Regions from separate parts of the Thermobifida fusca YX genome, predicted to be linked through region 2. Evidence: predicted binding sites of a transcription regulator. Region 2 holds the regulator's gene; the other holds the start of a gene.
What was found. The regulator HrcA, encoded in region 2, represses chaperone genes, less so after heat shock. The targets are predictions, from matches to a motif close to TTGGCACTCTCNNNNNGAGAGTGCCAA.
Positions count from the first base shown of each region.

Region 1: TFU_RS15675 (FmdB family zinc ribbon protein) is a predicted target of HrcA. The motif match lies at 10,668-10,694, and genes of this name have one in related genera.

Region 1 is NC_007333.1:413,189-427,929, reverse strand. It holds gene TFU_RS01910 (cold-shock protein) at 275-478, shown strand; gene TFU_RS01905 (ion transporter) at 475-1,413, opposite strand; gene TFU_RS01900 (phosphatase PAP2 family protein) at 1,635-2,435, shown strand; gene TFU_RS01895 (sec-independent translocase) at 2,480-2,797, shown strand; gene TFU_RS01890 (hypothetical protein) at 2,814-3,320, opposite strand; gene TFU_RS01885 (hypothetical protein) at 3,670-3,885, opposite strand; tRNA gene TFU_RS01880 (tRNA-Ala) at 4,486-4,559, opposite strand; gene TFU_RS01875 (divisome protein SepX/GlpR) at 4,757-5,332, opposite strand; gene TFU_RS01870 (GNAT family N-acetyltransferase) at 5,803-6,468, opposite strand; gene TFU_RS01865 (MogA/MoaB family molybdenum cofactor biosynthesis protein) at 6,564-7,067, opposite strand; gene moaC (cyclic pyranopterin monophosphate synthase MoaC) at 7,064-7,552, opposite strand; gene glp (molybdotransferase-like divisome protein Glp) at 7,596-8,828, opposite strand; gene galU (UTP--glucose-1-phosphate uridylyltransferase GalU) at 8,865-9,794, opposite strand; gene TFU_RS01845 (5-formyltetrahydrofolate cyclo-ligase) at 9,912-10,523, shown strand; gene TFU_RS15675 (FmdB family zinc ribbon protein) at 10,707-10,994, shown strand; gene TFU_RS01840 (DUF1540 domain-containing protein) at 11,177-11,461, opposite strand; gene TFU_RS01835 (SAF domain-containing protein) at 11,729-12,373, shown strand; gene TFU_RS01830 (M15 family metallopeptidase) at 12,503-13,609, opposite strand; tRNA gene TFU_RS01825 (tRNA-Arg) at 13,963-14,038, shown strand; gene TFU_RS01820 (MFS transporter) at 14,740-14,741, shown strand, end outside.
Region 2 is NC_007333.1:983,269-998,009, forward strand. It holds gene TFU_RS04130 (sugar ABC transporter permease) at 27-902, opposite strand; gene TFU_RS04135 (ABC transporter permease subunit) at 899-2,509, opposite strand; gene TFU_RS04140 (sugar ABC transporter substrate-binding protein) at 2,516-3,766, opposite strand; gene TFU_RS04145 (glycoside hydrolase family 13 protein) at 3,996-5,630, opposite strand; gene TFU_RS04150 (LacI family DNA-binding transcriptional regulator) at 5,735-6,778, shown strand; gene hemW (radical SAM family heme chaperone HemW) at 6,921-8,153, shown strand; gene TFU_RS04160 (DUF4870 domain-containing protein) at 8,214-8,732, opposite strand; gene TFU_RS16280 (DUF4870 domain-containing protein) at 8,914-9,540, opposite strand; gene hrcA (heat-inducible transcriptional repressor HrcA) at 10,098-11,111, shown strand; gene dnaJ (molecular chaperone DnaJ) at 11,112-12,251, shown strand; gene TFU_RS04180 (16S rRNA (uracil(1498)-N(3))-methyltransferase) at 12,248-12,994, shown strand; gene TFU_RS04185 (hypothetical protein) at 13,035-13,703, opposite strand; gene TFU_RS04190 (SigE family RNA polymerase sigma factor) at 13,700-14,230, opposite strand; gene TFU_RS04195 (histidine triad nucleotide-binding protein) at 14,542-14,741, shown strand, end outside.

The sequences.
Region 1 (14,741 bases), 570 kb from region 2:
CCTTCGCTTTACCACAGAATCCGCGTCGTGCGCGTGTTAGAAAAGACACCTTGTAAAAAGCGGTCTTTCCGCGGAAATCGCGGTCGGAAAGTCTGCCCGTTTCGGGGCATGGCTGATACTGTCTAAAGCGGTTGCGGTCGTAGTTTCGGATGCCCTAGGCGTCCGCGGAACTTACGCGGGCGCTAGTCGGTTGGGTAGCTACTCCCGGGGACGGGCGCTCAGCAACCCGGGGCCAGCAGGGTGCGGTCCCGTTGTAGTCCCATAGGGAGAGCAGATGGCTCAGGGCACCGTGAAGTGGTTCAACTCTGAGAAGGGTTTCGGGTTCATCGCCGTGGACGGCGGCGGCCCGGACGTGTTCGTGCACTACTCGGCGATCGCGGGTACCGGCTTCCGGAACCTGGAAGAAAACCAGGCAGTCGAGTTCGAGATCGTTCCAGGCCCCAAGGGCCCCCAGGCTGCTGACGTGCGCGCGCTCTAAGCGCTCCGCCGACGTCGCCTGTTTTTTCTTCTGGTCCTTCGCCCTCGTTTGGCGGAGGGCCGTTTTTCATGCCGTGTGCTCTCCAGTGGGAGCACACGGAAGTTGGAGACTTCCTCCACGGCGACGCCGAGGGCCCGTAACTGGGCGGACAGCACCGCGACCTGGTCGCTGAGCTGCTCCAAGCGGAGCATGACCTGTTCGTGCTGGTGCAGTTCGATCTCCTGGTCCTCTGCCCAGCGGGGGGCGCTGACCTCCTCCTCCATCGTGGTCACGATCACACCGATGATGAGGTTGAGCACGATGAAGGCGCTGACCACGATGTAGCTGACGAAGAAAATCCACGCGTACGGGGCGTCCTCGATCACCGAGTCGGAGATGTCCGGCCAGTTCTCCATGGTCAGCAGCATGAACAGGGTGTAGAGAGTGGTCCCCAGGTTTCCGAAGTACTGGGGGGAGATCTCTCCGAAGAGCTGCTCGCCCATGATCGCCGCGGTGTACATGACGACGAAGAGCAGCGCGATCACCGTGCCGAGCCCGGGCACCGACCGGAAGAGCGCGTCGACGATGTACCGCAGGCTGGGGAGCACGCTGACGAGACGGAGCAGGCGCAGCACCCGCACGAGGCGCAGCACCGCGAACCCGCCGGCGAGCGGGATCAGGGAGATGCCGACGACGACCAGGTCGAACCAGTTCCAGACGTCCCGGAAGAACACGACACCGCGCGCAAGGATTCTGAGGGTCAGCTCCAGGACGAAGAAGGTGAGAAAGCAGCCCTCGATCAGCATCCAGTTGCGGTCCAGCCACACGAATCTGTCCTCGTAGGTCTCCAGCCCGAGGACAACCCCGTTGGCCAGGATCACCGCGACGACCAGGTTCTGGAACCACTGAGAGTCGACGAACCGGGCCAATGTGTCCCGCCACGCCCAGTTCGCCACCTAGACCCCCGTCCTTGGCTGTGTACACAATCCGCTGGGCCACACTAACGGGTCGCCGCCAAGCGTCGGCAAGCCACCCAATGTTCATAATCGTCCCATTGCGTTCCGTGGCGGGAAACGGACTGTCCAGTAAGGTTCGCCGCCCGGTCACGCGATTGCCCGATGCGCGTCGGGAGCGGGCTCTAAGCTGAGCTGCGCTGCAACGATCCCCGGGAGGAGTAGTGACGTCGCACCGGGCTGTTCTTCCGAAAGCACCTGCTCCCCGCCTACTCGCGGGGTGGCTGGCCGTGGCGGCGGGCGCGCTCACCGCGGTCACCTGGCAGGTGATCGTCGGGGGCCCGGTGACAGCACTGGACTGGCCGGTCCACGCGTTCGTCGACCCGCGCCAGCCGGAAGGGCCGCTGCTGTGGGCCGCGGTCGCCACGGCCCGGTTGGGACAGCGGCTGATAACCATCCCGCTGCTGGTCGGGTTGGCGATATGGGCGATGCGGCGGGGACGCGGATGGCGCCCCCTGGGGGCGGTGCTGACCGGTCTCGGGTCGCTGGCGGTGCTGGGCACGCTATTGAAGGTGGGGGTGGGCCGCACTCCCCCGGTGCTTGAAGTGGACACCGTCTCCCCGGGTGCGGGCAACATCGCGGCCTGGGTGTACGCCCTGCTCGTCCCTGGCGCGCCCCCATTCGACGGGTATGTGTCGTTTCCTTCCGGGCATGCGGCGAACGCGGCGCTCACCTACCCGTTAGCGGCCTGGCTGCTGTTCGGCGCCAACGGAGTGTTCCCGCACGCGCGGCGGCTGCGGTACGCGTTGGGCTGCTCCCTGCTTCCCGTGGCGGCCGTGGGCGTGCTGGTGACCGTGCTGGACTACCACTGGCTCAGTGAATCTGTGGCGGGCTGGCTGCTGGGCGCCGTAGTGCTGCTGGTGGCGCTGCTGGTGCTGGAGGCGCGCACCCCCGACCGCGCGGCTCCCCCGCACCAGCACGCCATGAGCCAGGTCATGGCGGACGAACCCCCAGGAAGCGGTTAGTCTGCTACCAGGTCGGTCCGTATGGGGTCTGTGGAGGAAGAGGCATGTTCAACATCGGGGCTGGTGAGTTCCTCGTCCTGAGTGTGCTCGCTCTCCTCATCTTCGGCCCCGACCAGCTTCCCAAAGCGGCGGCGCAGGCCGGGCGCGCGCTGCGGCAGCTCCGGAAGATGGCCGACAACGCGAAGCGGGACATCCGCGAAGGTTTGGGCCCCGAGTACAAGGACTTCGACGTTGCCGACCTCCACCCGAAGCGGTTCGTGCAGAAGCACTTCTGGGAAGCGGTCGATGAGGAGGAGTCGTCGCTGAGCGTGTCGGCCCGGTTGAACGGCCGCCGCCCGCCGTTCGACAACGAAGCGACCTGACCTCGTGCGCTGCTGCTCAGCCCACCATGAGCAGGATGAGCACGACCACGGACAGCACCACCGCGGAGCCGATGATGACGGTGAGGGAGCTCACCGCCGCGGCAAGCACTTCCACGGCGAGCGTGCCGCAGATGAGCGCGGCTGCCCACGGCCACCGGGGCGCGGGATCCCAGTCGTAGAGCCGTTCCCGGTAGAGGGTGATGAGCAGGGCGATGCCCAACGCCAGCCAGAAGAGGACGTGGCCGGTGAGCCGCACGCTGACCGGAAGGTAGTCGGCGCTGCCCGCCGAGCACATCACGTAGAGCGTGGTTCCGCTGATCAGGCCCCAGCGGCCTTGGGGGCGTTCCGGGCGGATGGTTTTGACCCGGGCGGGGGTGGTGCGGCGGAATTCCTGTCCCGGCTCGGGGGCGGGTTCGTGGGGGACGGTCGTGGACTCGGTGGCGGAGGATTCCTCGGCGCGGGGTGAGGGGTCTTCAGCGGGGTAGTAGCCGCCTTCCTCATACTGTTTCGGCCTGTCTGTCACGTCGCTCCTTCCGTTTCTGGCCGCGCCGCAGGCGGACGGCGGTTCAGGGCGCCGCCCGGTCCGTGGTGGTTCCTGCCGAGAATTCGCCTGGAAACATGACCCGGGGACGTGACAGTCAATCCTCAGTTACCCGCGGGCAACCTCAGCCACCGGTGTTCGGGGCAGGCCACGGCATCGCCGCGGGTAAAGACACGGTGTTCTCTTCAGCGGGGAGCGTGGTTACGGTCTCCCGTTTCCGGGGTTCGGTCACTGCCGTTAGGAAGCCGCATGGTGCTGCAGGGCTCCCACACAACCGGCGCCCGGTGCCAAGGCACCGGGCGCCGGAGTCACAGCTAGAGAAGCGTGGGGTTTACCACCACGTCCAGCCGCGGAGGATGGTCACCACGCCGTCGTCGCCGTCGGCGAGAGCGTCAGCCACGTCGTCGACGATCTCGACAACCTCGGTGCCCAGCCACCAGGTCCAGCCTCGGAACTCGGTGCCGGGCGCGTCAGCGGACGCTGTGCCAGCGGATCCGAAAATGACCGCAGCCGTCAAGGCGGCTACTGCGCAAATCTTCTTGATCACAATGCACCCTTCGGTTGTTACTTGCGTCCATCCCCGTGACACAAGATGGCCTATAAGGTGCGAAATACACAATACCCAGAAGGATCACTTTTCTTCGCATCATCCCCATTGGGATTCTTCGCCGACATACTCGCCATTGCACCGCCATCCCGGCAGAGAACACGGAAAAGTCCACGTCAACGGCGGTCTATGCTTTCTCGGCGTGCACAGAACGTGGTCGCAGTGATACGTGGCAAGGGCACTACTGACCGCGTCACCCGCCCCGCAGCACAGGTGCTCAGTGCCCCGCACCCGTCGCAGACTTCGGTTCCGAAACTATTTTTCCCAATAGGGAACTCTTTCCTTTGCGAAAGAGGCACAAAGCAGAGGTTTCGGTACAGGACTTCGGTGATGTTCTCGCTATCCGCAACCTTTCCCCTTTGCCGTCCGCCGCAGCTCTCTACGCCCTGCTCACCACAGCGAATTCCACACTGTTTCCCCAGGCTGTGGACAAGCGCATTCCCCCACTGGCGCGCCTGTTGAGACAATGCCCACACCCTGCTGCGGCGCGGCGGAAAAAGAAAGATCCCGCCCCACCCAGCGGTGGAACGGGATCTGCTGTGGAGCTAAGGGGATTTGAACCCCTGACCCCCTCGATGCGAACGAGGTGCGCTACCGGACTGCGCTATAGCCCCTTGCTTGTACGTCACGTGAGCACGTCACGTACGTATAAGAGATTACCAGCTTTGGAACGCTGCTTCGACCAGACCGCTCCTTCCCCGGCCCAGGGTTAGGACTCGGGCCCGACCACTCACCAGCGTACCCTGCCCCAGACGAGCCAAGACCCGCCACCGGGCACGGCCACTACCGCCTCCCGGCTCCGCTTGCTGCCTCAGTCCCCCGCCGCCCGACGCTGCGCATCGGTGTACTGGTCGTAGACCTGGTTGCGTTTCAACTCCACAACCCGGGCCCGGCGGGCGGCTTCCGCGGAACGCCGCGCCCGCTGCCGGGCCCGGCGACGCGCCATCATGGCAGCCCGCCGCTCCGCGTCCGCCTTGGCCGCCTCACGCAGCAGCACCACGTGTCCCGCCATGAGCAGAACCGGAGGGACCAGCACCCACCACGGGCCCAACCCCGCCGCCACCGCAATCCCCGTGCCGACCAGCAGCAGCGCCAGAGCAGCGGTACGGCGACGGCGACGCGCGATGATCCGCGCCCGGCTGACCCGGTACGGCCGGGGAGCGACGGGCGGCGGCTCAGCCCGAGCGGCGTGCTCGGCGTCCGGCTCGGTGTCCTCCTCGTCCTCGGCTTCCCCCTCACCGCCGGAAGCCTCGGACAGCTCCTCATCGACCAAGTCGCGGCGCAGTCCTTCGGCATCCGGGTCCGCGGCGTCGCGGCGCAGCAGCATCGGCACGAGGACCAGGATCCACACGGCCACGATGGCCAGGTAGAGAGGAGAGCTACTCACTGCCCCTCCTCGTGTCGCCGATCCGTGAACGCCGCTTGGCGTTGCCTCCGCGTGCCCTCCGGTGCCGGGTCCATGGGTGGCTCACCCCATAAACGGGCGGCCCGCAGGCAACGACGAGGCCCCCTTGGGAGCCGTTCTGCCCGTCGTCATCCTGCCGTCCCCCACACACCGCATATACACCACACTGTCCGCATCACTGATGCGTCTTCTTCGCACCGTACGACCCGGTGTCCAGGAATGTGCGGTATTGGAACCGGAGTGTCGTGAGATCTATTCTTGTCCCCTATCTCCGAACCATGCTCCCATCACGGAAATCGCTGGTCAAAGACGACAGGACAGAAAGCCTCCCAACAGATACGGAGAGTAGCAAACGGTTGGTCACCACGCCCGGAATTCACACGCTCCGTTTTCCCATTCCGGGAACGTCGCTTCTCTTTCACCCTCGTCCGTTTCGCCCCACCCCAGGGGGTTCAGTGAGGGCGGTCGGGACGGCCTGGTGACGCTCCGCGCGTCTTCTCCGAAACGGTATCGCCCCGCTGTTCTCGCACCTTCCTCCACCGAGCGAGCAAACCGCCCGGAACGTCCTCGACGGTAAGGGCGTAACAGAGATGATCGCGCCACTCACCGTCAATATGCAACTGACGCTTACGGAGCCCTTCCTCACGAAAGCCGAGTTTCTCCACGACCCGCCGGCTTTTGTGGTTCTCCGGGCGGATATTAGCCTCGACGCGGTGCAGCCCCACCGTGAAAAAGGCATGGTCGACCGCCAACGCGACTGCGGTAGGCATCACACCCCGCCCGGCATAGTCGCGGTCAATCCAATAGCCGATCTGCGCAGACCGCGCCGACCCCCACGTGATCGCCCCCACCGTGATCTGGCCGATGAACCGGCCCTCCCAGGTGATAGCCCACGGCATCGCGATCCCCTGCCGGGCCTCCCGGCGGATGGACTGCACCATGGCCACATAGGCGAGCAGGCTGTCACTCTGCGGCGGAAGTTCTGGATGGGTGGGCTCCCACGGGCGCAGCCATTCACTGTTGCGGGCCCGGGTCTCGCGCAGCGCCGGAGCATCACGCAGCCGGAGCGGACGCAGGACAACCTTCCCCTCCGCTAACGACACCGGCCAACCACGCATCCGTCTCACCGTTCCTCGCACCACCCGACAGAGTCCATCATCCTCCGCCGCGTCCCAAGGCGGGAAGACGCGACAGGGCTTCTCTCTACCCCGGGCTATGCGTGGTGGTCACCGCCCCGGAGCTGAGCGACCGCGTGGCCGAGGATCGGGCCGAGCACCGCCATACCGTCACGCACCCCGCCCACCGAGCCCGGCAGATTGACCACGAGCATGCGATGCCCGCCGCGCCGGGCCACCCCCGCCAGTCCGCGGGAGAGCACCGCCGTCGGGACACCCTTGTCGCGCCCCGCTGCACGCAGCGCCTCAGCCAGCCCGGGGATCTCGTACTCCAAGAGCGGCCGGGTCGCCTCCGGGGTGCGGTCGCGTGGCGCCAAGCCGGTGCCCCCGGTAGTCAGTGCCACATCGTAGCCTTCGGCCAGTGCGCGGCGCAGCGCCTCGGCGACCGGCAGACCGTCAGGCACCACCCGCGGGCCGTCCACCACACACCCCGCCTGCGCGGCGAGCTCGACCAGCAACGGGCCGGACCGGTCCGGGTACTCCCCTGCCGCAGCCCGATCCGAGACAGTGATGACCACGGCACGGGGGGCCGCCGCAGTCATCCCGACCGTCTCCACTGGCCGGTTTTCCCTCCGGTCTTCTCCTCGACCCGCACGTCGGTCACCACCGCTTCCGGGTCGAGGGCCTTGACCATGTCGATCAACGCCAGTGCCGCCGTCATCACACAGGTCAGCGCCTCCATCTCCACCCCTGTGCGGTCCGCGGTGCGGACCGTCGCCCTGATGTCGACGCCGCGGTCCACCACGGTCAGCGCGACATCCACCCCGTGGATCGCGATCGGATGGCACAGCGGGACCAGGTCGGGGGTGCGCTTGGCCCCCTGGATCCCGGCGATCCGGGCCACGGCCAGCGCGTCGCCTTTCGGTACCGCGCCTTCCCGCAGCGCGGCCACCGCGGCAGGCGACAGCAGTACCCGGCCGGTGGCGACAGCGGAGCGGGCCGTGACCTCCTTGCCGGACACGTCAACCATGCGTGCCGCGCCGGAGGCGTCCAGGTGGGGAAAACCAGGAGTCGATGGGTGGGACATGCGGCGGCCAGTGTTCTCTTGGGTGGGGATACCGTGGCGAAGCTTACCGGTGGGGCAACTGGATCGCCTCGACGACACTGCCTTCCGGGAGTTCCGTGACCTGCTCCGGCACGACGACGAGCGCGTTGGTCTTCGCCAGCGCGGACAATTGGTGCGACCCCTGCTGGGCCACGGGCAGCGCCGTGTAGGCGACCTCTTCGCTCTCGATGTCGTAGTCGAGGACCGCGCGCAGATAGGAGCGCCTGCCGCGGGGCGAGGACGTGATAGGAGCGAGCAGCCGGGCCCGGACCGACGGAAGCTGCTCCTGGGGCAGGCCGCTCATCTTCCGCAGCGCGGGCAGCACGAACAGGTAGAAGGAGACATAGGAGCTCACCGGGTTTCCCGGCAGCGCGATGATGGGGATGCTGCTCTCCCCCACAGTGCCGTACCCCTGCGGCATCCCCGGCTGCACCGCCACCTTGTCGAACTGGACCGTGCCGAGCCGCGACAGCACCTCTTTGACCGCGTCGTGGGCGCCCATGCTGACCCCGCCGCTGGTGATGACGATGTCGGCCCGCACCAGGGCGTCCTGGATCGCCTCGAACACCTGGTCCGGGTCGTCGCCCACGAACCCGTACCGGTAGCCCTCGCATCCCGCCTCGATAGCGGCCGCGGTGAGCATGAAGCTGTTGGACTCCCAGATCTGGCCGGGGCTGAGCGGCCGGCCCGGTTCGACCAGCTCTTCACCGGTGCCGAGGACCACCACCCGGGGCCGCGGGTAGACCGACACCGAACGGCGGCCGACCGCGGCCAGCACCGCCACCTCCGCCGGCCCGATCCGGACCCCGGCGGGAAGCACCTCGGTGCCTTCCTTCACGTCGCTTCCCGCCTGGCGGACCGCGTGCCCGGCCTCGACTGCACGGTGCACGGCCACCTCGGCCACACCCGCGTCAGTCCACTCGACCGGCACCACCGCGTCCGCGCCCTTCGGCAGCGCCGCCCCGGTCATGATGCGGGCACAACACCCGACGGGGATGGCTGAGGCGAACACGTCCCCCGCGGGGATGTCCGCGATGACAGGCAGCGTCACCGGGGTCTGCGGAGTAGCCGTGGCCACGTCGGCAGCGCAAACCGCATAGCCGTCCATGGCGGAATTGTCGAACGGGGGAAGCGAGAGCTCCGCCGTTACCGGTTCAGCGAGTACCGCCCCGTGTGCCCGCAGCAGGTCCAACTCGATCGGATCGGGTCGGGACACTACCGCCAGGATGTCGCTGACGTGCTGTTCGACGCTTTTCATCGACTTCCCCCGCCGGATCGTGATCGTTTCGTTCGGTTACCTGGTGGAGTCTGTCGCATACCTCGTCAGGAAGTCACGCAGCCACGGCACGAACTCCTTGGCAAGATCCGGACTCTCACAGGCGAACTCCACCACGGTGCGAAGGTAGTCAAGCTTGTTCCCGGTATCGAAGCGTTGACCGCGGAAAAGCACACCGTGGACCCTTCCTCCCCCATTGGAGCTGCGCTGGGCGAGTTCCCGGAGCGCGTCGGTCAACTGGATCTCCCCGCCGCGTCCCGGCGGGGTCTTGCGCAGCACTTCGAAGATCTCCGGGTCGCAGATGTAGCGGCCGATGATCGCCCAGCGGCTGGGCGCCTGGTCCGCCGGAGGCTTCTCGACGAGGTCGGTGACGGTCACGACGTCGGGCTCGTCGGTGGGTTCGATCGCGGCGCACCCGTACAGCGAGACCTGGTCGGGTTCCACCTCCATCAGGGCGATGACGCTGCCCCCGTAGGTCTGGCGGACCTCGATCATCCGCTGCAGCAGGGTTTCCCGCGCGCCGATGAGGTCGTCGCCGAGCAGGACCGCGAACGGCTCGTTGCCCACGTGGGCGGCGCCGCACAGCACCGCGTGCCCCAGGCCGCGCGGTTCCCCTTGCCGCACGTAGTGCAGTTGGGCGAGGTCACTGGGGTGGCGCACCGCGTTGAGCCGTTCGATGTCACCTTTGGCGCGGAGGGCCTCCTCCAGTTCGTAGGCCCGGTCGAAGTGGTCCTCGATGGAACGCTTGTTGCGCCCGGTGATCATGAGGATGTCGTTGAGCCCGGCGGAGACCGCCTCCTCCACTACGTACTGGATCGCCGGCTTGTCGACGATCGGCAGCATCTCTTTGGGCGTGGACTTAGTGGCGGGGAGGAATCTCGTCCCCAGTCCTGCCACGGGAATGACCGCTTTGGTCACCGGAGTTACAGAGTGCTGTTCATCTGTCATGTTCCGCACGATAAGACACTGCCGCGTCTGAAACGCGTCATCCGCACTTGACGGCGTTTCCCCTTTTCTGCCGCCCCACCCGTCTTGTCGGCCTCGGGATGCTGCCGGTGCGGTCCCGTGCCGCTGGCAGACTGGGTGTCCATGGACACGGGGCAGAGCAAACGCGAGCTGCGGCGCCGCATCCTTGCGGCGCGGCGCGCGCGTTCCGCACAGGAGCGGGCCGCGGCCGGGCTGCGGATCCGCGACGCGGTGCTGGAATTGTGCGCGGCCACCGGCTCCCCCACGGTGGCGGCCTACTACGCGGTGGGCAGCGAACCGGACACCCGTTCCCTGGTGGCTGCCCTCGCGGCGCGCGGGCACCGCGTGCTCCTGCCGATCGTCACCCCCAGCGGGGACTTGGACTGGGCGGTCTACACCGGGCCGGAGTCGCTCGCCCCTGCCGGGCATGGCCTGCTCGAACCGACCGGGACGCGGTTGGGGGCGGATGCGGTCGCCGAAGCCCGGGTTCTGGTCTGCCCGGCGCTGGCAGCAGACCGTGCGGGATACCGGCTGGGCCGTGGTGCGGGCTGCTACGACCGGGTGCTGGCGGCTGCGGGAGAGCAGACGCTGTCACTGGCCGTGGTCTACGACGACGAGCTGGTGGATGCGGTGCCGGTAGAACCGCATGACCGACCCGTCCGGGCAGTCGTGACTCCGGGACGCGGCATAGTGTGGACACATCACCGATAAAGTCACCACTCAGACAAACTGTCTGAGTCCTCACCTGGCGCAGCGGGTGCGCGGCGGATACCGCCTAGGGGCCGCGGAGGAACGCCTCTGACCACCGCGGTTCATCCCCCGTTGTCACGATCACATGGTCAGACAGCGTACTATTTAGCAGTCGTCGGGTGAGAGTGCCAGCTAGGAGGGCCCGTGCCTACGTACCAGTACGCTTGCACCGAATGCGGCGCCGATCTTGAGGTTGTGCAGAGCTTCAGCGACGATCCGCTGACCACCTGCCCCAAGTGCCAGGGCAAGCTCCGCAAGGTGTACTCGGCGGTCGGCATCGTGTTCAAGGGGTCGGGTTTCTACCGCACTGACAACGCGTCGAGCTCCAGCTCCTCGCTGTCGTCGTCCTCGAGCAGCGCCAAGGCCGACTCCTCCTCTTCGGGCTCTGCTTCGTCGTCCAGCGACTCCAGCAAAACCACTTCCGCCGCCTGACCCTCGCGCCGATACGCACTCCGCACCTCGTCACTGAGGGCCGCTCCGTGCCGGGAGCGGCCCTCACCGTGGATCAGGACAGCCGGACGCGGGCAGTGCCCACTGTGTTCCTGGACTGGGACAGAACGGCAGCCTCGCGATGACGGTTCCTGGCCGGGAGTGTGCCCGTCCAGGAACTGGGTTTAGGCGGGCGCGTAGGTGAGGCAGTCTGCCTGGTTGGCGTCGAAACCGATGTTGATGGCCGGGGCCTGGCATTCGAACTGGACGTTGTGCTGGCAGTTGGCCATCTTGCAAGCTCCCACGTGGCCGACCGTGCTGGGGTCGCCTCCCTTGGCCTGGATCGGCAGAAAAGTGTCGCAGTATGCACTGGGCTGATTCCCCACAGTGATCGCCAGTGCGCGGCAGGTGCTGTCAGTGTTGTAGGCGCAGGCCTCCGCCTCACACGAGTTCACCACGGGCATTTTCATCGCAATCCCCCCGGAGCTTCGACGACGCATCAGAGCTCGCCCAGACATCCTGTCCTGATATCGGGTGATTACGCTTTGCACATCCAGCTTTCGACGAAGTCTTGATCGCCGGTTGGCGAAAACCTGCTGTCCGGAGAGGAGCGCCGGTCCCGGGGTGCGGACTCGCCGGGGCCCGCGGTCGTTTTCCGGACTCCGGGGGTTTCCACGGAACTTCTGCCTGTGGAAACCTTGCGTCGCGCCGTAGCGGGCCACCTAGCGTGGTCGGCCATGAAGCTCTTCTCCACCACTGCCCGCCGCCCGTTCTGGGCACGTTGGCACCGCTGGCGCCGACTCTTGGCCGCAACAGCCGCTGCGCTGGCCGCGGCCGGGGCACTGCTGGTGCTCCGTCCCCCTGCCCCGCCTGCCGTGGAAGTGCTGGTCGCCGCCCATGACCTGTCCGGGCTCGTCCCGCTGACCGACGCGGACACGGTGGCCCGCAGCATCCCCGCCGCTGTCGTCCCTGACGGGGCGCTGGCCCCAGGTGATCCCGTGGCGGGGAGGGCACTGCGCTCACCGGTGCGTGCCGGGGAGATCCTCACCGAGGTGCGGCTGGCGGATCCGCCCGCCGCCGGGTACGGCGCCGACCTGGTGGCGGCTCCCGTGCGCCTTGCCGACCCCGGGGCGGCCGCGCTGCTGCGTCCAGGCAGCCGTATCGACGTGCTTGCCGCTGCTGGCGACCCGCCGGTGGTCGACTACCCCGGACCGGACACGGCCCGCAGGATTGTGCGGGACCGGCCGGTGATCACCGTGGTCGCCGAAGACGATGCCGCGCACAGCCTGGGGACTCTCATCGTGCTCGCGGTCACCGACGAGGAGGCGCAAGCGCTCGCCGGGCACGCTGCCGACCGGCTGTCGATTGCGATCCGCGGATGAGGCGGTGGCTGTCTGCTGCCCCGCGTCGCCTCGGCTGCTCGTGCCGTCTGCCCGCGGCTGATCAGGCGGAACACGGTGACGGCAGCCTGCCGTAGCGGGGCCGCCGTCACCGTGTCGCGGGCTGTCCTGCTAGGAGGGGTCGTACTCCCAGTGCCAGGGTTCGAAAGGATTGGAGTAGGCCCACGCCGGGTGGAACCAGTTGTATTCGCCAGCGTGTGCTTCCAACCAGTTGAACTGGGGCGACCCCTGGTTCTGCACGCCGCCGCACAAGTCGACCGCCAAGCCGAGGCCGTGGTTGCTTGTTCCCGGCACTGCCGCGTACCCCGGCGGCTGCTGGGCGTAGACGCGGTGCTGGTTCTGCAGGTCCCGGTAGGAGCTGGTCACGCACATGTCGGTGCCGAACTCCTGGGCGTAGGCCTGGTTCATGCGCAGGAAGTCCACGGCGGCGTCGGCACGCAGGTAGTGGCCTTCGACGTGCAGCTCGCACAGGGAGTCGCTGGGCAGCAGCCCGTTGGGGGCGCCTATCGCCTTCTGGGCAGCACTGGGGTCGCACTCCACCCCGGCCATGTAGGCGTCGACAGAAAGCCCCAGGTCCTCGAGTTTCTTCGTCAGCGCTTCCGTGCTCTCTTCCGACTTCTTCCGCAGCTTCTCCAGCTCGTCTTCGAGCTCCACCCGCTCCAACTGGGTCTGCGACTGGAGTTCCTGTGCTCGGCCGGTCAGTTCGATCTGCTCGTCGCGGAGCGCATTCGCCTCGTCGAGGAGCTGCTCCTGGTCGTAGGAGAGTTTCATGACGTGCGACTCGGCGCGCAGGTCGCTCTCCACCGAATCGGACGCCAAGAAACCCAGCACTCCGACGTCGGGCTGTTTGTAGAGCGTGATGGCGAGTTCGACGAGGGGGACCCGCATGTCTGCGATCCGGCCCTCGATCTGCTGCAGTTCATGCAGCGTCTTGACCAGTTCGTCCTGCGCTTCTTCGAGCGCCTCTTGCCGCTTGGTGTACTCCTCGGTGGCCTGCTCCAGCTCCTCCCTGGCCTGTTCGGCTTCCTCCCTGAGGGATTCCAGTTCTTCGTTGTCGGCGTAGGCGGACGGCAGCGCCACGAGGTTCACCAGCATGAGGATGAGGGTGAACACCGCGGTCACCACAGTCCGCGACCGGGATCTGCCGTTCGAGACGGACGGTGTCCCGTTCCTCGTCGCGCGGCAACGACTCCGCCCGGCATCGAGAACGAACGGCACGTGGCTCCTCCGCTGCCTTGGCTCTGCTGGTTCGCGTGACCGGGTCGCACCATACTCCCAGACCGTCCAGGTCATGGCGTCGCAGCGACAGTCCGCACGGTCGGGTGCCCCTGTTTGCGAGTAGAGCACGAGCCCGACATTGTGCTGCTCAGAGATGCGTTCGGGGGCGCGACGCGGATCCGCCCCAGGCACACTCGTCTCAGGGACGCCACTCCGCCACAGCGTGTGGCAGACATCACCTGGCAGTCATGACAACCTGATCGATACGAAGATTACTCAACGATTAGCCCTGCTTGCCCCTTCCCTGTCACCCGCCGCATCCGCTCGCCGGTTCCGTTACTCTAGAAGTGTCCGGCCTCATAGCTCAGGGGACAGAGCACCGCTCTCCTAAAGCGGGTGTCGCAGGTTCGAATCCTGCTGGGGCCGCCAGTCTGCGCCACATCCGGAGCCCTTCCGCTCGGGTGTGGCGCTTGGTGTATCCGGGGTGCTCTCTGTCCGTCCCACGCGCCCGTGACTCCGTGAGGGATTCCATAGGCGGGTTCCGCGTGGTGTTCCTCACGCTACTGCGGCCGCCAGCTCCCCCATTCTCCAAAAATCGCACAAATCCTCTAGACATCTATATTTCTGGATTCTTCCAACAGACAGCACAAATCTAAAAAACCACACAATCCACACATCGCTCTTTTATGGAGCAAATCTCCTTCCTATCGCCTTCCACCCACTAGACTCCGAGAAATTTAATTCTCAAAGCGAAAACCGTTTACTGACACGGCTTTCCGCGCATCTTCGCAGCTCCGAGGCTGTCTCAGCGAAAAAGTTTTCCGTCGATCCGGTTACTTTTCGACCACTGTCTGGGTAGCCTCATTGATTGCCGGGACCTTTGCAGAACACCTAGGAATCCGCCCTCAAAACCCGGATATTCCCCCTCAAGCGGCGTCCGGATTGGCCTGGTCACCGCCGCGCCCCCCGTTCCTGGACACACCGCTGTCGCACACCGTTCGGCGCGCTATGTCCAGAATCGGCAATTTCGAGAAGGTGATGAGCGCATGCCGGAGAGCCAGCCCGTCAGCCCCTCCCACTCCCGCGGAGAGCACCCCGTTCCACGTCGGCTACGACGCGCCAGGATCGCGTT
Region 2 (14,741 bases):
GGGCCGCCGCACCGGCCCGATGGCTTTCAGCCTTTGACCGCCCCCGAGGTCAGCCCTTCGACGATGTAGCGCTGCAGGAACCAGAAGACCGCCATGGTCGGCAGGGCGATCAGCAGCGTGCCCACCGCGAACAGGCCGAAGTTCGCGTTGCGTTCGTCGGCGACCAGCGAGTACAGGCCGAGCGCCACCGTCTTAGCCTCCGGGTCGCGCAGGAACACGGTGGCGAGCAGGAACTCGTTGATGGTGTTGATGAACACCAGCAGGCCGACGATCGCCAGCACCGGGGTGACCAGAGGCAGCATGATGCGGAAGAACGCCTGGGCGTGGGTGGCGCCGTCGACTTTGGCGGATTCGTCGAGCTCCATGGGGATGGTGTCGAAGAACCCTTTCATCAGCCAGGTGTTCACGCTCAGCGCCCCGCCCAGGTAGACCAACAGCAGGCCCCAGCGGGTGTCGAAGCCGATCGGGGGCCAGTAGTCGGTGACCGTGGCGAACATCAGGTAGATCGCCACGATCGCCAGGAACTGCGGGAACATCTGGATCAGCAGGATGCCGAGCAGGCCGATGCGGCGCCCAGTGAACCGGAACCGGCTGAAAGCGTAGGCGGCCAGCGCGGACAGGAACACGGTCACTGCGGCGTTGCACACCGCCAGCACGATCGAGTTGACGTACCACGCACCGAACGGGGTGGTGGCGAACAGTTCCCGGGCGTTGTCCAGGCTGGCCCCGGTCGGCACCAGGTGGCTGGAGCTGAGCGTGCCCAGCGGGTTGAGCGCGGCCGAGATGACGAACAGGATCGGGAACAGGGCGAAGGCCACCGCACACCACAGCAGCAGGTGCCGCCAGGAGTTGTCGCGCAGCCAGCGGAGGAAGGGGCGGTCGCGGTAGACGGGGGCGGTCACCGGTTCACCTCCTCCAGGGAACGGCTCTGTCTGAGGCTGATCAGCGACAGCAGGGCCACGATCAGGAAGATCAGCACGGAGACCGCTGAGGCGAACCCGTACTGGGCGCCTTGGCCGCCGAACGCCAACCGGAAGGTGTAGGTGATCAGCAGGTCGGTGGCTCCGGCCAGCGGGTTGTCCGGGCTGAACGGGCCGCCTGCCGTGGTCAGCCAGATCGCGTTGAAGTTGTTGAAGTTGAACGCGAAGGTCGAGACCAGGATGGGGGTCATCGCGATCATCAGCAGCGGCAGGGTGACGTGGCGGAACGCCTGCCAGGCGCCCGCGCCGTCGATTCGGGCTGCTTGTTCCAGTTCCCGGGGGATGGACTGGAGGGCTCCCGTGGCGACGAGGAACATGTAGGGGAAGCCGAGCCAGGTGTTGACCAGCAGGATCGAGCCGCGCGCGGTCCACGCGTTGCCCAACCAGTTCACGTCCAGTCCCAGCACCCGGTTGATCAGCCCGAAGTCGGTGTTGAACATGTCCCGCCACAGCAGCAGCATCGCGAAGGACGGCATGGCGTACGGCAGGACCAAGAGGATCCGGTACAGGGTGCGGCCGCGCAGCGGGGTGCGGGTGTGCATGAGCAGCGCCAGGCCCAGGCCGACCACGAAGACCAGCAGGGTGGTGCCGGCAGCGAATCCGATGTTCCAGGCGAGGATGGACAGGAAGGACGCGCCGGTGGCCGGGTCGGTCACGAACCGGAGGAAGTTGTCGAAGCCGACGTTGACCCGCCAGCCTTGGAGGAGCCGCTGCCCGTCGTCGGAGACGAAGGAGCCGTTGACGTTGTCGGCGGTGTACGTCACCCCGGTGACGGAGTCCACGATGCAGTCGCAGTCCTCCTGGTAGGTCCGGGTGGCTTGGCCTTCGTAGGCCATGGACAGGCCGCTGGAGCGGATCCCGGTCCCGTCGCCGGTGGGCACCGCGAAGTCGGCGATCTCGTCGCTGCGCTCGTTGATCTGGGCGGTGGTGAGCACGGTGTACCCCTCGGCGTCGACGATCTTCCCGGAAGCCTCTCGGGTGAGGTCGTCGGGGTCGAGGGGGGTGAGGCCGTCGGCGTCGCCGGCGTAGACGGTGCCGTCGGCCGCGGTGAGCAGGAAGACGAGGTCGCCGGTGTCCGGGGCGCCGTCGGCGGCGACGGTGAGGGTGTACTGGGGGGAGTCGGGGGTGCGCACCACGGAGTAGGCCTCGATCGCGGCGATGGCCTGCTCCTTGTCCCCGCGGTGCCCGTCGCCGAAGTTGGTGACCGAGGTGCTGACGGTGTACAGCACCGGCAGGATCTGGAAGGCGATGAGCAACAGCGTCCCGGGCAGCAGGTATTTCAGCGGGACGTGGCGGGGGGACAGGTAGACGTAGAAGATCAGGGCGGTGACTGCGGCGACGATGCCGACCCCGACCCAGTTGGCCGCTTCGATGAGCGGGAACGCGGCCCAGACTGCTAGGGCAGCGGCCAGCCCCAGCGCACCGATTTTGACGACCAGTCCGAGCAGTGAGGTCGTGGGCTCACCGCGGACGTGGGATGTGGGGGCGGGCGCCCCCGAGCGGGCGCCCGTGACGGTGTTGCGAGCCACCGTGGATCAACCGCCGATCTGCTCGGAGATGGCCTCACCCGCGGCCTTGACGGCCTCGGCGACGTCCTCACCGGCGATCACCGCGGCCTCGGCCTGCCCGAACGGGCCCCAGATCGCGGCCATTTCGGGGATGGCGGGCAGCGGGTCGCCGTTGGCGCCGGCCTCGACGATCTTGAGCAGGTCGGGGTCGTCGGCGGAGACCTTTTCCAGGGCGGCGGTCAGCGCCGGGGGACGGGGGTCGGCCTCGTACAGGGCGACGGCCAGTTCGGTCTCGGTCACGAAGTTGGTGGCGAACTCCTGGGCGAAGACCTTGTTGGCGCCGCCGGAAGCCACGAAGAACGCTTGGACGCCGATGAACGGGCGCGCTTTGTCTCCGTTCGCGAAGCCGGGAACCGGGCTGATCTCGTAGGGGATGCCCGCTTCCTTCATGTCTGCGATCGCCCACGGGCCGGAGATGAGGAAGGCGGTCTTCGCTTCGTTGAACAGGGGGCCGGCGTTCTGGCTGTCGATGGAGCGCTTGAGCGCGCCTTCGCCCTTCTCGCCGAGTTCCGCGATCTTCTCGAACGCCTTGATGGAGGATTCCGAGCCCACACCCATGTCGGAGGGGTCGAGGTTGCCTTCGTCGTCCTTGCCGAACAGGTAGCCGCCCGCGGAGGTGTACAGCGGGTAGATGTGGTAGGCGTCGCCTTCCGAGCCCACCTGGAGGCTCATGATCTCTTCGACCTTGCCGCTCTCTTTGAGCTTCTTGCCTTCCTTGATGAGCTCTTCAATGGTGTCGGGGGCTTCGGGGGCAAGGTCGGTGTTGCGGAAGAGCACCAGGTTCTCCATGGCGTAGGGCACGCCGTAGAGCTGGCCTTCGAACGTCACCGCGTCGAGGGCGACTTGTTCGAATCCGTCGGCAACCTCCTGGGGGAGCTGGACGGGGTCGATGGCGCCGTTGCGGACGAGGTTGCCGGTCCAGTCGTGGGCGCCCACGACCAGGTCGGGCGGGGATCCTGCCTGGTGTGCGGTGACGAAGTTGTCTTGGAGGTCTTCGTTCGGGATGGATTCGACTTTCACGGTGATGCCGTGGGCCTCACCGAATCGTTCCGCGTAGGGGATCAGCACATCGGTGCGGTTGGGGTCAGCCCAGATGACCATGGCACCGTCGGTGGACTGCTCGGAGGACGCGCTGTCGTCGCCTCCGCCGCCACACGCGGTGGCAAGCAGTGTCAGGACTGCTATGCCCGACAACACGCTGAAGCTACGGAACTTCATGGATTCTCCTTCGAGTAGGCCGCGGCAGCGTCCCCCTGCACGGCGCGGCTTCCGGGTGCGGTGGCGTGGACGTTAGCAACTTTTTGCAAAAGTTGGAAGAGTTTTCTCTTTCTTGCAACGAAATGAGTAATCCAAGTGAAATCTCCGGTTGACATAGAGGGGTCCGAACGCCCCCGAAAAGTCCGGACCCCTCTGTCGGTGTCAGCGCGCCACGCGCCGACTCACCCCGCTACTGCCGCAGCCACACCGCGGTGTCCCCAGGCAGCACGAGGTGCGTGCCGTCCTGCTCCACCGGACCGCTGGACAGCACCACTTCGCCCTCGAACGGCAGCGTGACCGGGTCAGCGCCGAAGTTCACCGCGCAGGTGAAACCCGGTTCCCGGCGGAAAGCCAGCACGTTCTGCGGGGCGTCCGCCCAGTGCAGCGCGTCCTCTGCGGGGAGCAGCAGTTCGCGGCGGAGCCGCAGCGCCTTCTTGTACAGCGACAGGGTCGAGTCCGGGTCGCGCTCCTGGACCTCCCGGGTCAGCGACCGCCACTCCGCGGGCACCGGCAGCCAACTGCGCTCCGCCGAGCAGCCGAAGCCGAACGGGGGCTCGTCGCCTTCCCAAGGCAGCGGCACCCGGCATCCGTCGCGGCCCCGCTCGGTGTATCCGGAGCGCTTCCACGTGGGGTCCTGCAGGGCCTCCTCCGGCAGATCGGTGACCTCGGGAAGTCCCAGCTCCTCACCCTGGTAGAGGTAGACCGATCCCGGCAGGGCCAGCATCAGCAGGAGCGCGGCGCGTGCCCGCGCCAGCCCTTGCGCGCCCCCGCCGAACCGGGTGACGTGCCGGGTGACGTCGTGGTTGGAGAGCACCCATGTGGTCGGCGCCCCCACCGCGTTGTTCGCGGCCAGGGAGCGGTCCACCACGGCGCGCAGCGTTGCAGCGTCCCAGTCTGCGGTGAGGTACTCGAAGTTGAACGCCTGGTGCAGCTCGTCGGGGCGGAGGTAGCGGGCCACGCGTTCCGCGTTCTCCACCCACGCCTCGGCCACCAGCGCGCGCTCCCCGGGGTAGCTGTCGACGATGGCGCGCCACTCCCGGTAGATCTCGTGGACCCCGTCCTGGTCGAAGTAGGGCAGCCGCGTGTGGCCGTCGAGCATGTCCGCCTTCTGGCCTTCGGCGATGTCGGGCAGCGCGGGGTCCTTGATCATGCCGTGGGCCACGTCGATGCGGAAGCCGTCCACCCCGCGGTCCAGCCAGAACCGCAGAATGTCGGCGAATTCGGCCCGGACCTCCGGGTTCTCCCAGTTCAGGTCGGGCTGCTCTACGTCGAACAGGTGCAGGTACCACTCGCCGGGCGTCCCGTCCGGCTCCGTCACCCGGGTCCAGGCGGGCCCGCCGAAGATCGACTGCCAGTTGTTCGGCGGCAGCTCCCCGTTCTCCCCGCGCCCCGGGCGGAAGACGTACCGGTCGCGCTCCGGGCTGCCCGGTCCGGCGGCCAGCGCGTCGCGGAACCAGCGGTGGGCGGAGGAGGTGTGGTTGGGAACGATGTCGATGATGACCCGGAGGCCCAGGTCGTGGGCGGTGGCCAGGAGGGCGTCGAAGTCGGCCAGCGTTCCGAACCGCGGGTCGACGTCACGGTAGTCGGCGACGTCGTAGCCGCCGTCGGCGAGGGGGGAGACGTAGAAGGGGGTCAGCCAGATCGCGTCCACGCCGAGCGAGACCAGGGCGGGCAGGCGCTCCCGGATGCCGTTGAGGTCGCCTTCGCCGTCGCCGTTGGAGTCTGCGAAGCTGCGGACGTAGATCTGGTAGATGACCGCGTGGCGCCACCAGTGGGTATGGGCGGTGGGCGCGGTCAAGTGAACGCTGTCGGGAACTTGCTGCATGGATGCGTCTCCATCGCACGAGTGGAACCCACGATTGCAATTACTTGCGCAAGATTACCTACTTCTTGCGTACATGGAAGAGGGGTTTTCGATAGAGTTCTGCCATGGGTCCACCACGATTGGCCGACATCGCCCGCCACGCGGGCGTAAGCGAGGCGACAGTTTCCCGGGTACTCAACGACAAGCCAGGGGTCGGCCCAGCCACGCGCGAAGCTGTACTGACCGCCTTGGACGTGCTCGGATACGAGCGTCCAGCCCGGCTGCGGCAGCGCTCCGCCGGGCTGGTCGGCATGGTCGTCCCGGAGCTAGAGAATCCGATATTCCCGATGTTCGCCCAGGCCGCAGAGCGGGTGCTCGCCCAGCACGGCTACACCCCGGTGCTGTGCACCCAGACCCCTGGCGGGATCGTGGAGGACGAGTACGTGGAGATGCTGCTGGAACGTAACGTCTCCGGCATCATCTTCGTTTCCGGCCTGCACGCCGACACCACCGCCAACCACGACCGCTACCGGGCGCTCCTCCAGCGCCGCCTGCCTATCGTCCTGGTCAACGGCTACGTCGAAGGACTGCCCGCGACCTTTATCTCCCCGGACGACCGGGCTGCGGCCCGACTCGCGGTCAACCACCTCGCGGCTCTCGGCCACACCCGGATCGGGTTCGCCAGCGGCCCCCACCGCTACGTGCCCGTCCAGCGCAAGCTGGACGGCTTCAAGGCCGCGATGCTGGAGAACGGCCTCGACTTCCACGACGACCTGGTCGAACTCTCCCTGTTCGGGGTGGAAGGCGGCCACGCGGCGGCCAGCAGACTGCTGGACCGCGGGGTCACCGCCATCGTCTGCGGCTCCGACCTCATGGCGTTGGGGGCGATCCGCGCGGCCCGCCAGCGGAACCTCACCGTCCCCGGTGACCTGTCAGTGGTCGGCTACGACGACTCCCCGCTCATCGCGTTCACCGACCCGCCACTGACCACGGTCCGCCAGCCGATACAGGCCATGGCACTCGCCGCGGTCCGCGCGCTCTGCGACGAGATCTCCGGGCATGCCCCGGCACGCACCGAGTACATGTTCGAACCGGAGCTCGTCGTGCGCGGCTCCACCGGCGTGCACCGGGCCTCCCTGGGAGAACAGGTCGCTCCGGCCGGGAACTAGCCGACGTTGTGCTCCGCGGACCGCACGGTCCCACCAGGCCAGCCCACTCGCCCCCACCGAGTGGGCAGGGCCGCGGCACGGCAGCCATGCTGGCCCGCGGCGGCCGGAGCGAGGACTGCCTCGCATCGCCGACACTGAAGACATGCCTTCAGCTCCACTCGACGGTACGCCTGTTCCCCCGGACGGCTCCCTGCCTGCCGATGCGCTCGCCGAGCTCGGCACCCGGCCGTTCGGGTTCTACGTGCACGTGCCGTTCTGCGCGACCCGCTGCGGCTACTGCGACTTCAACACCTACACCGCCGCGGAGCTGCGCTCGCGGGACGGAACAGCAGTCGCCTCCCCGCGCACCTACGCGGACCAGGCGATCGCTGAAATAGCGCTCGCCCGGCGGGTGCTCGGCGACCGCGAACTCCCGGTGCGTACCGTCTTCATGGGCGGCGGCACCCCCACCCTGCTCTCCCCGGAGGAACTCGGCCGCATCCTCGACGCGATCGACGCGCAGTTCGGGCTCGCCCCCGACGCCGAGATCACCACCGAAGCCAACCCGGAAACCGTGGACGCGGGCATCCTCGCCCGGTTGCGCGAAGCAGGGTTCACCCGGATCTCCTTCGGGATGCAGAGCGCCAAAGCGCACGTGCTCGCGGTCTTGGAACGCACCCACACCCCGGGACGGCCCGAACAGTGCGTGGCCTGGGCCCGCCAGGCCGGGTTCGCGCACGTCAACCTGGACCTCATCTACGGGACCCCCGGGGAGAGCGACGCCGACTGGAAAGAGTCCCTCACCGCCGCGATCGCGGCCGGCCCGGACCACATCTCCGCCTACTCGCTCATCGTGGAAGAAGGCACCCGGCTCGCCGCCCGGGTGCGCCGCGGCGAGCTGACCCCGTTCGACGACGACGTGCTGGCCGACCGCTACATCATGGCCGACGAACTGCTCTCCGCCGCGGGACTGCAGTGGTACGAGGTGTCGAACTGGGCAGCCGACCCTACCGCGCGCAGCGCGCACAACCTGCTGTACTGGACCGGCGGCCACTGGTGGGGGGTCGGCCCCGGTGCGCACAGCCACATCGGCGGGGTGCGGTGGTGGAACGTCAAACACCCCGCTGCCTACGCGGCCCGCCTGGCCGCGGGCCGCACCCCGGCGCACGCCCGGGAGATCCTCTCCGCAGCGGACCGCCGTTTCGAACGGATCCTCTTGGAGCTGCGGATCGCCCAAGGCTGCCCCCTCGACCTGCTCGACGACGCGGGGCGTGCCGCGGCTGCCCGCGCCGTCGCCGACGGGCTGCTGGACGCCGCCGCCCACGCGCGGGGACGCGCCGTCCTCACCCTGCGCGGCCGGCTGCTCGCCGATGCGCTGGTGCTCGACCTTGCCTGAGCAGGAGCCCGACAAAGTTCAGGGGGATCCCGGTGGGATCCCCCGTGCCGCAGGCCGAGACTACTTGACCATGCGGATGCTGATCGGGTAGCGGTACCACTCGCCCCGGTTCGCGGCGACCGCGGCGAGGATGGCGAAGATGATCCCGCAGACCAGGGCGGCTATCCAGGTGAGCGCGCCGATGACGATGAAGGTCAGGAACCAGGACACCACGTAGGCGATGAGGAGCGTGAGCTGGAAGTTCAGCGCTTCCGTCAAGTGGTGCCGCAGGTAAGGGGAGGCCGTGTCCTTCTGGATCAAGAACAGGATGAGCGGCCCCACGAACCCGGTGAGCAGACCGAGCACGTGGGTGAGCACGCTGAACGTCTTCTCGTCAGAGTTGCTCGGTCCCGGCTGCCCGTAGCCGTACTGCCCGTAGCCGGGGTGCGGGACGGGGGCGCCGTAGCCGGGGGGAGGTGTGGGCGCGCCGTAGCCGGGCGGAGTCCCGTAGCCGGGCTGGCCTCCCATAGCGGAAGGATCGGGGCTGTAACCGCCGGTGCCGTACTCCTCAGGACCGGGGGGCGGATAGGGGTTATTCATGCGTCGTCCTCAGTAGTTCGTCAATCGAGGATGGGGGAGATGGATGCTCCGCAGTAGCGATGCAGTGGCACCGCAACGGTTCGCTGCAGCCCTAGCCGTGCGGTCGTGAACAGCCGGGGCGTCCTCGGCGGCAGCGGCCGTCCACCAATCTTTAGATGGCTTCACCGTAGAGGAGGTTCCGCTACTTGACCAGATGGATGGCGATCGGGTAGCGGTACCAGGCATCCCGGGCCGCGGCCATCGCGGCCATAGTCCCGAACACGAGGCAGTCCAGCCACACGACGACGATGACTACCGCGCCGATCCACGCCAAATCCGGGGTGAAGAACCCGAATCCCACAAAAAGCCCGGCTCCCACCACGTAGGGAATGAACAGGGTCAACTGGAAGTTCAACGCTTCAGCGGCGTGATGCCGGGTCCACGGAGAACGGTTTTTCACTGCCAGGTAGACGAGGAGCGCGGGCAGCCACCCGACACAGGCGAACACGATACCCACCAGGTGCGCGATCATCGCCCACGTACTGCCGTCCGGTGCGGGCGGCCAGGCGGCGGGGGGAACCCCCGGAGCGGTCCCGTACGGGCCGGGGGGAGGATAGCTGCCTTCCTGGTGGGGCTGCGGTGCGGGATACGCGGGATAAGGTCCTGCCTCGGGTGCGGGGGGAGTCGGCGGGGCGAACTGCGGAGGATGGTGCGGCGGGTGCGGGCCGGACTGGGGAGCGGCCCCAGAAGGTCCGGACCCCGGCTGCGCCCCCGGAGAAGGGACAGCCGGGTCGTGGTCGGGGGAGGGAGAAGACGGTGTCTCGTGCATATCTTCCCTTGGCTGGCTGGGGCACTGCCGTGGATACGCATCGCGGATCCACACAGGCAGCTTAATCAGGACGGGCTGCGGAGCGATTACAAGGAGCTTTCAGTCGTCGACCGATTCCAGCCGAGCCGCAGCAGGCCGCGACTGAAGATTTCGAGTCTGGTTGGCCCTGTGCCAGGCGCGGCCCCGCGGCGGCTTTCCGCCCTTGGGCGGAGAACGCCTCATCTGCACACCTGTGCCGCGACGCGCCACGGGTGTGCCGGGACGCCCGGCCTGCAGCCGACGCGGATAGCCTCATGCCCCGCTCCTGTTCCCACGGGCAGCGGCGGTGGGAATGGTGCTGCGGACGAGGCTGGCGGGAACAGGGCGACCGGCCCCGAAACGGCAGGGCCTGCGGCGTGGGAAATCTGGTGATGGGGAGTGAATACAGGTCCGAAGCGGGGCAAAATTCGGTTGATACCGTGCTTGGACAGACATAACGCCGCTCGGCGCCGCCGCATAGAATTAGCACTTAAGACCACGGAGTGCCAGGAGGTGAGCGCGTGCTCGACGACCGTAACGTGCTCGACGACCGTAAACTCGCGGTGCTGCGTGCCATCGTCGAAGACTACGTGTCCACGAATGAGCCCGTGGGGTCGAAAGCACTGGCCGAGCGGCACAAGCTGGGGGTTTCTCCGGCGACTATCCGCAACGACATGGTTGCGCTGGAGGAGCTGGGGTACATCGCCCAGCCGCACACCAGCGCGGGCCGGGTGCCGACGGACAAGGGCTACCGTCTGTTCGTGGACCGGCTCTCCAAGGTCAAGCCTCTGTCCAAGGCTGAGCGTCGGGCTATCGAGACGTTTCTGAGCGGGGCGCTCGACCTCGACGAGATCGTCTCCCGCACGGTGCGGCTGTTGGCGCACCTGACCCGGCAAGTGGCGATCATGCAGTACCCGTCCCTCACCCGGTCGAGCGTGCAGCACCTGGAGCTCGTGCCGCTGGGACCGCAGCGTCTTATGCTGGTGCTGATCACCAACACCGGTCGTGTCGAGCAGCGCGTCATCGACGGTCTTGCAGAGGTCTCCGACGACGTGGTCGAGAACCTGCGCGGGGCGCTGAACCGGGCTCTCGTGGGCAAGTGGCTGACCGAGGCACCGAAAGAGTTCCCGACGGTCCTCGCCCAGCTTCCGCTGGAGGAGCGGCCGATCGCCGAGTCGGTGATGTCGGTCTTGACGGAGAGCCTCGTCGAGAAGCACGAGGGGAAGGTCGTCTTCGGGGGGACCGCGAACCTCGCGGCGATGGGGTTCTCTGCCGGGCTCCGAGACGTCCTTGAAGCGCTGGAAGAAAACGTCGTCCTCATCCGTTTGCTGGGTGAGATGGGCGACGCATCGATGCTGACCGTGCGTATCGGTGCGGAGAACAACCACGAGGGCCTGCAGTCCACCTCGATTGTCGCCGCAGGGTACGGGATCGGCGATCAAACGTTGGCCAAGCTCGGGGTCGTCGGTCCAACCCGGATGGACTACCCAGGAACGATGGGAGCGGTGCGCGCAGTGGCAAGGTACGTCGGTCAGATCTTGGCGGGACAGTAAGTGGCCAGAGACTATTACGAGATCCTTGGTGTTCGCCGCGACGCGACCCAGGACGAGATCAAAAAGGCATACCGCCGGCTCGCACGTGAACTGCATCCCGACGTCAACCCCGACCCAGAGACCCAGGAGCGGTTCAAGGAAGTCGCCCAAGCCTACGAGGTGCTCTCCAACCCGGAGAAGCGCCGCATGTACGACATGGGCGTCGACCCGTTCGCGCGCGGCGGGGCAGCGGGCGGCGGAGCCACCGGCTTCGGAGCGGGCTTCCCGTTCGACGACTTGATGAACGCGTTCTTCGGGGGGAGCACGGGAACCCGCGCGGCACGCGAGCGGATGCGCCGGGGCCGGAGCATCAAGGTGCGGGTCGAGCTCGACCTCGAAGAGACCGCGTTCGGCGTCACCAAGGACATCACGTTCCCCACCGCGGTCGTGTGCAACACCTGCCAGGGTGAGGGCACGGCGCAGGGAACCCACCCCGAGACCTGCGACATGTGCGGTGGCCGCGGTGAAGTCTCCCAGGTCACTCGCTCGTTCCTCGGCCAAGTCATGACGACTCGGCCGTGCCCGCAGTGCGCGGGCCAGGGCACGATCATCCGCAACCCCTGCCCGGACTGCGCCGGGGAAGGCCGGGTCCGGGAGCGCGTCACCCGCAAAGTGCAGATCCCCGCGGGTGTCGAGGACGGGACCCAGATCCAGCTGGCGGGCGAAGGCGAGGTCGGCCCGAACGGCGGACCGCGCGGCGACATCTTCCTGGAGATCGTGGAACGCCCGCACCCGATCTTCGAACGGCGCGGCGACGACCTGCACTGCACGGTCACCGTTCCGATGACCGCGGCCGCGCTGGGGGCGACGCTGACCATCGACACCCTCGACGGCCCGGAGGAGATCGACCTGCGCCCCGGCACCAATTCCGGGCAGGTCATCACCCTGCAGTCGAAGGGCTGCCACCACCTCAACGCGCCGGGCCGCGGCGACCTGCACATCCACGTCACGGTGGAGACCCCCACCCGACTGGACGAAGAGCAGGAAGCGCTGCTGCGCAAGCTCGCGGAACTCCGCGGCGAGGACCGGCCGCCGGGCAAGTTCAGCCCGGGGCAGGGCAATTTCTTCTCCCGCATCCGTGACGCGTTCGGCGCGCGGTGACCGCCCCGGTTTTCCTGGTCGAGCCCGCGGCCCTCGACTCTGACCCCGTCGTGGTGGACGGCGCTGAGGGGCGGCACGCCGCCACGGTGCGCCGCATCGCCGTGGGTGAACCCGTGGACCTGGTCGACGGCGCGGGCCACCGGGCCCGCTGCGTGGTGACCGCGGTCGGCCGCGACACGATCACCTGCGCCGTCCAAGAGCGGGTGTTCGAGGCTGAACCGCGGCCGCGGATCACGGTCGTCCAAGCCTTGCCGAAAGGGGACCGCGGTGAGCTCGCCGTGGAAGTCATGACGGAAGCGGGCGTCGACGCCGTGGTGCCCTGGCAGGCAGAGCGCTGCATCACCCGCTGGCGGGGGGACCGTGTCGCCAGGTCGCTCACGAAATGGCGTTCCGCGGCCCGGGCTGCCGCTAAGCAGTCCCGGCGCAGCCGCATCCCCGAGGTCGCCGAACCGGTGGGGAAGGCGGGTGTCGTCGCGCTGCTGGAAAGCGCAACGCTGGGCATCGTGCTGCATGAAGAAGGCGCGGTCCGGCTTTCACAGCTGCCGCTGCCGGAAGAACTGTTCGGCCCTGCCGGGCACGCCGTCCTCGTCGTGGGGCCGGAAGGCGGGTTCAGCGACGCGGAGCTCGCAGCTTTCGAGGACGCCGGGGCGCTGCGGGCGCTGCTGGGGCCGACCGTGCTCCGCACGTCCACGGCCGGCGTGGCTGCTCTCGCGGTCCTCCAGGCCCGGTGCGGCCGCTGGTAGCCGGACGACTCTTGGCGCGCGGCCGGCACCGGGAAGCGGTTTACTGCGGGTCGCCGCCGGACGGCGGGGGCGGGGAGGCGGTCGGCGTCTTCTCCGCTCCCGGGGAGCCAGGGGATGAGGAGCCGTTCGAGCCGTCGTCCTCGGAGGGGGACGGCGACGGCTCAGGCTCGTCCGGGACAGCCGGCGACTCCGACGGGCACGGGCGTTCCGTGGCGCGGGGGTCTGCTGCGGCACCGCTGTCTGCCCGCTCCCCCGGACTGGGGGACGCGCACGCAGAGCTTCCGAAGACGGTGGGCGGTGCTTCAGCTTCCGGAGCGGACGGCGACGCTTCCGGGGCGGCCGACGGCAGTGTGGAGGGAGCCCCGTGCACCGGAGGCGGCACGACGCCTTCGGGATCGGCCGGCGCCTGCGGTGACTGCGACGGTGTCTCTTCGGCCCGCTGGGTGTCTGAAGCGGAGACGAACGACCCTGGCAGCACCTGGTTGCGGAGCTGCGGGGTCCCGAGCAGCACTGATCCGGCGATCAGCACCGCGGCGCCCACGGCGACGACCGGACGGAACCATGCCAGTCCTGTCCAGGGGAACAGGCTCCGGCGCTCGGTGCGGGCCCGGATCCGTTCCAGCGCGTCGTGGGAGATGGGAATGTCGTCGGCCGCGGCGTGCAAGGCAGCCCTGAGCCGCTTTTCGAAGTCGTCGAATTCTTCGGTCATTTCGTCTGCTCCAGGAGCTTGCGGAGCGTGGAGATACCGCGTGCCGTGTGGCTCTTCACCGCGCCACGGCTGATGCCCATGGCGTCGGCGATCTGAGCTTCGGAGAGGTCTCCGTAGTACCGCAGGACGATGGCCTCCCGCTGCCGCGTCGGTAACGCGCGCAGCGCGTTGACCACCTCGGCGCGCTCCAGTTCGTTAAGTGCACCGTGCTCAGCACTGGGGGCGTCGGGAAGCGCCTTGGGTGCGTGCTTCTCGACAACGGCTCGGTGCCGCAGGACCGACCGGGCTTTGTTGACCACCGCTTGCCGCAGATAGGAAAGCGCTTTGTTGGGGTCGCGGAGCCGCCGCCACGCCCCGTGCATGGCGACGAACGCGTCCTGTACGACTTCTTCGGCAGTGGCGACATCGCGAACGAGGAGGGCAGCGAGTCGCACCAAAGGGCGGTAGTGGTCCGAGTAGAGCTGTGTCACCGCTTGGTCGGCATCCCACCGGGCCGACACCGTAGCCGCGGGCGCTTCCACCACCATGGTTTCGCTCACGTGATGAGGACGCGGCCCCTTCTCGCCGGGTTTACGAAAGGCCATGCCGTTCTTCTCGCTTGGTCGGAGACTGCTGCTGACGGGAAAAGCGTCGATGACCTCCTTCGGCGTTGGGAGCGGGGGAGTCGGGGCCGGACAGGAGCGCGGCCGGCGCGCCGAGAACCAGGATAGTGGCGGTCATAGTGCCTCAGGTGCGGTTATGCGAGGACACGGGATCCCCGGACGCTGCCTAGTCGCGGTTTCCGGCATGATGGGACCCTGGGGCAGCACCCCCGCATTCGGCAACGGAGGGAGAAGCGGTGACCGATCGTCGGTCCGACTGCCTGTTCTGCAAGATCGTCGCCGGGGAAGTGCCCGCCGATATCGTGCGGGAGGGCGAGCGCACGATCGCCTTCCGCGACATCAACCCGCAGGCGCCCACGCACGTGCTGATCATTCCGCGGGACCACTATCCCGACATGGCCAGCGCGGGCGCTGCCGGGATCGGCCTCCTCGACGA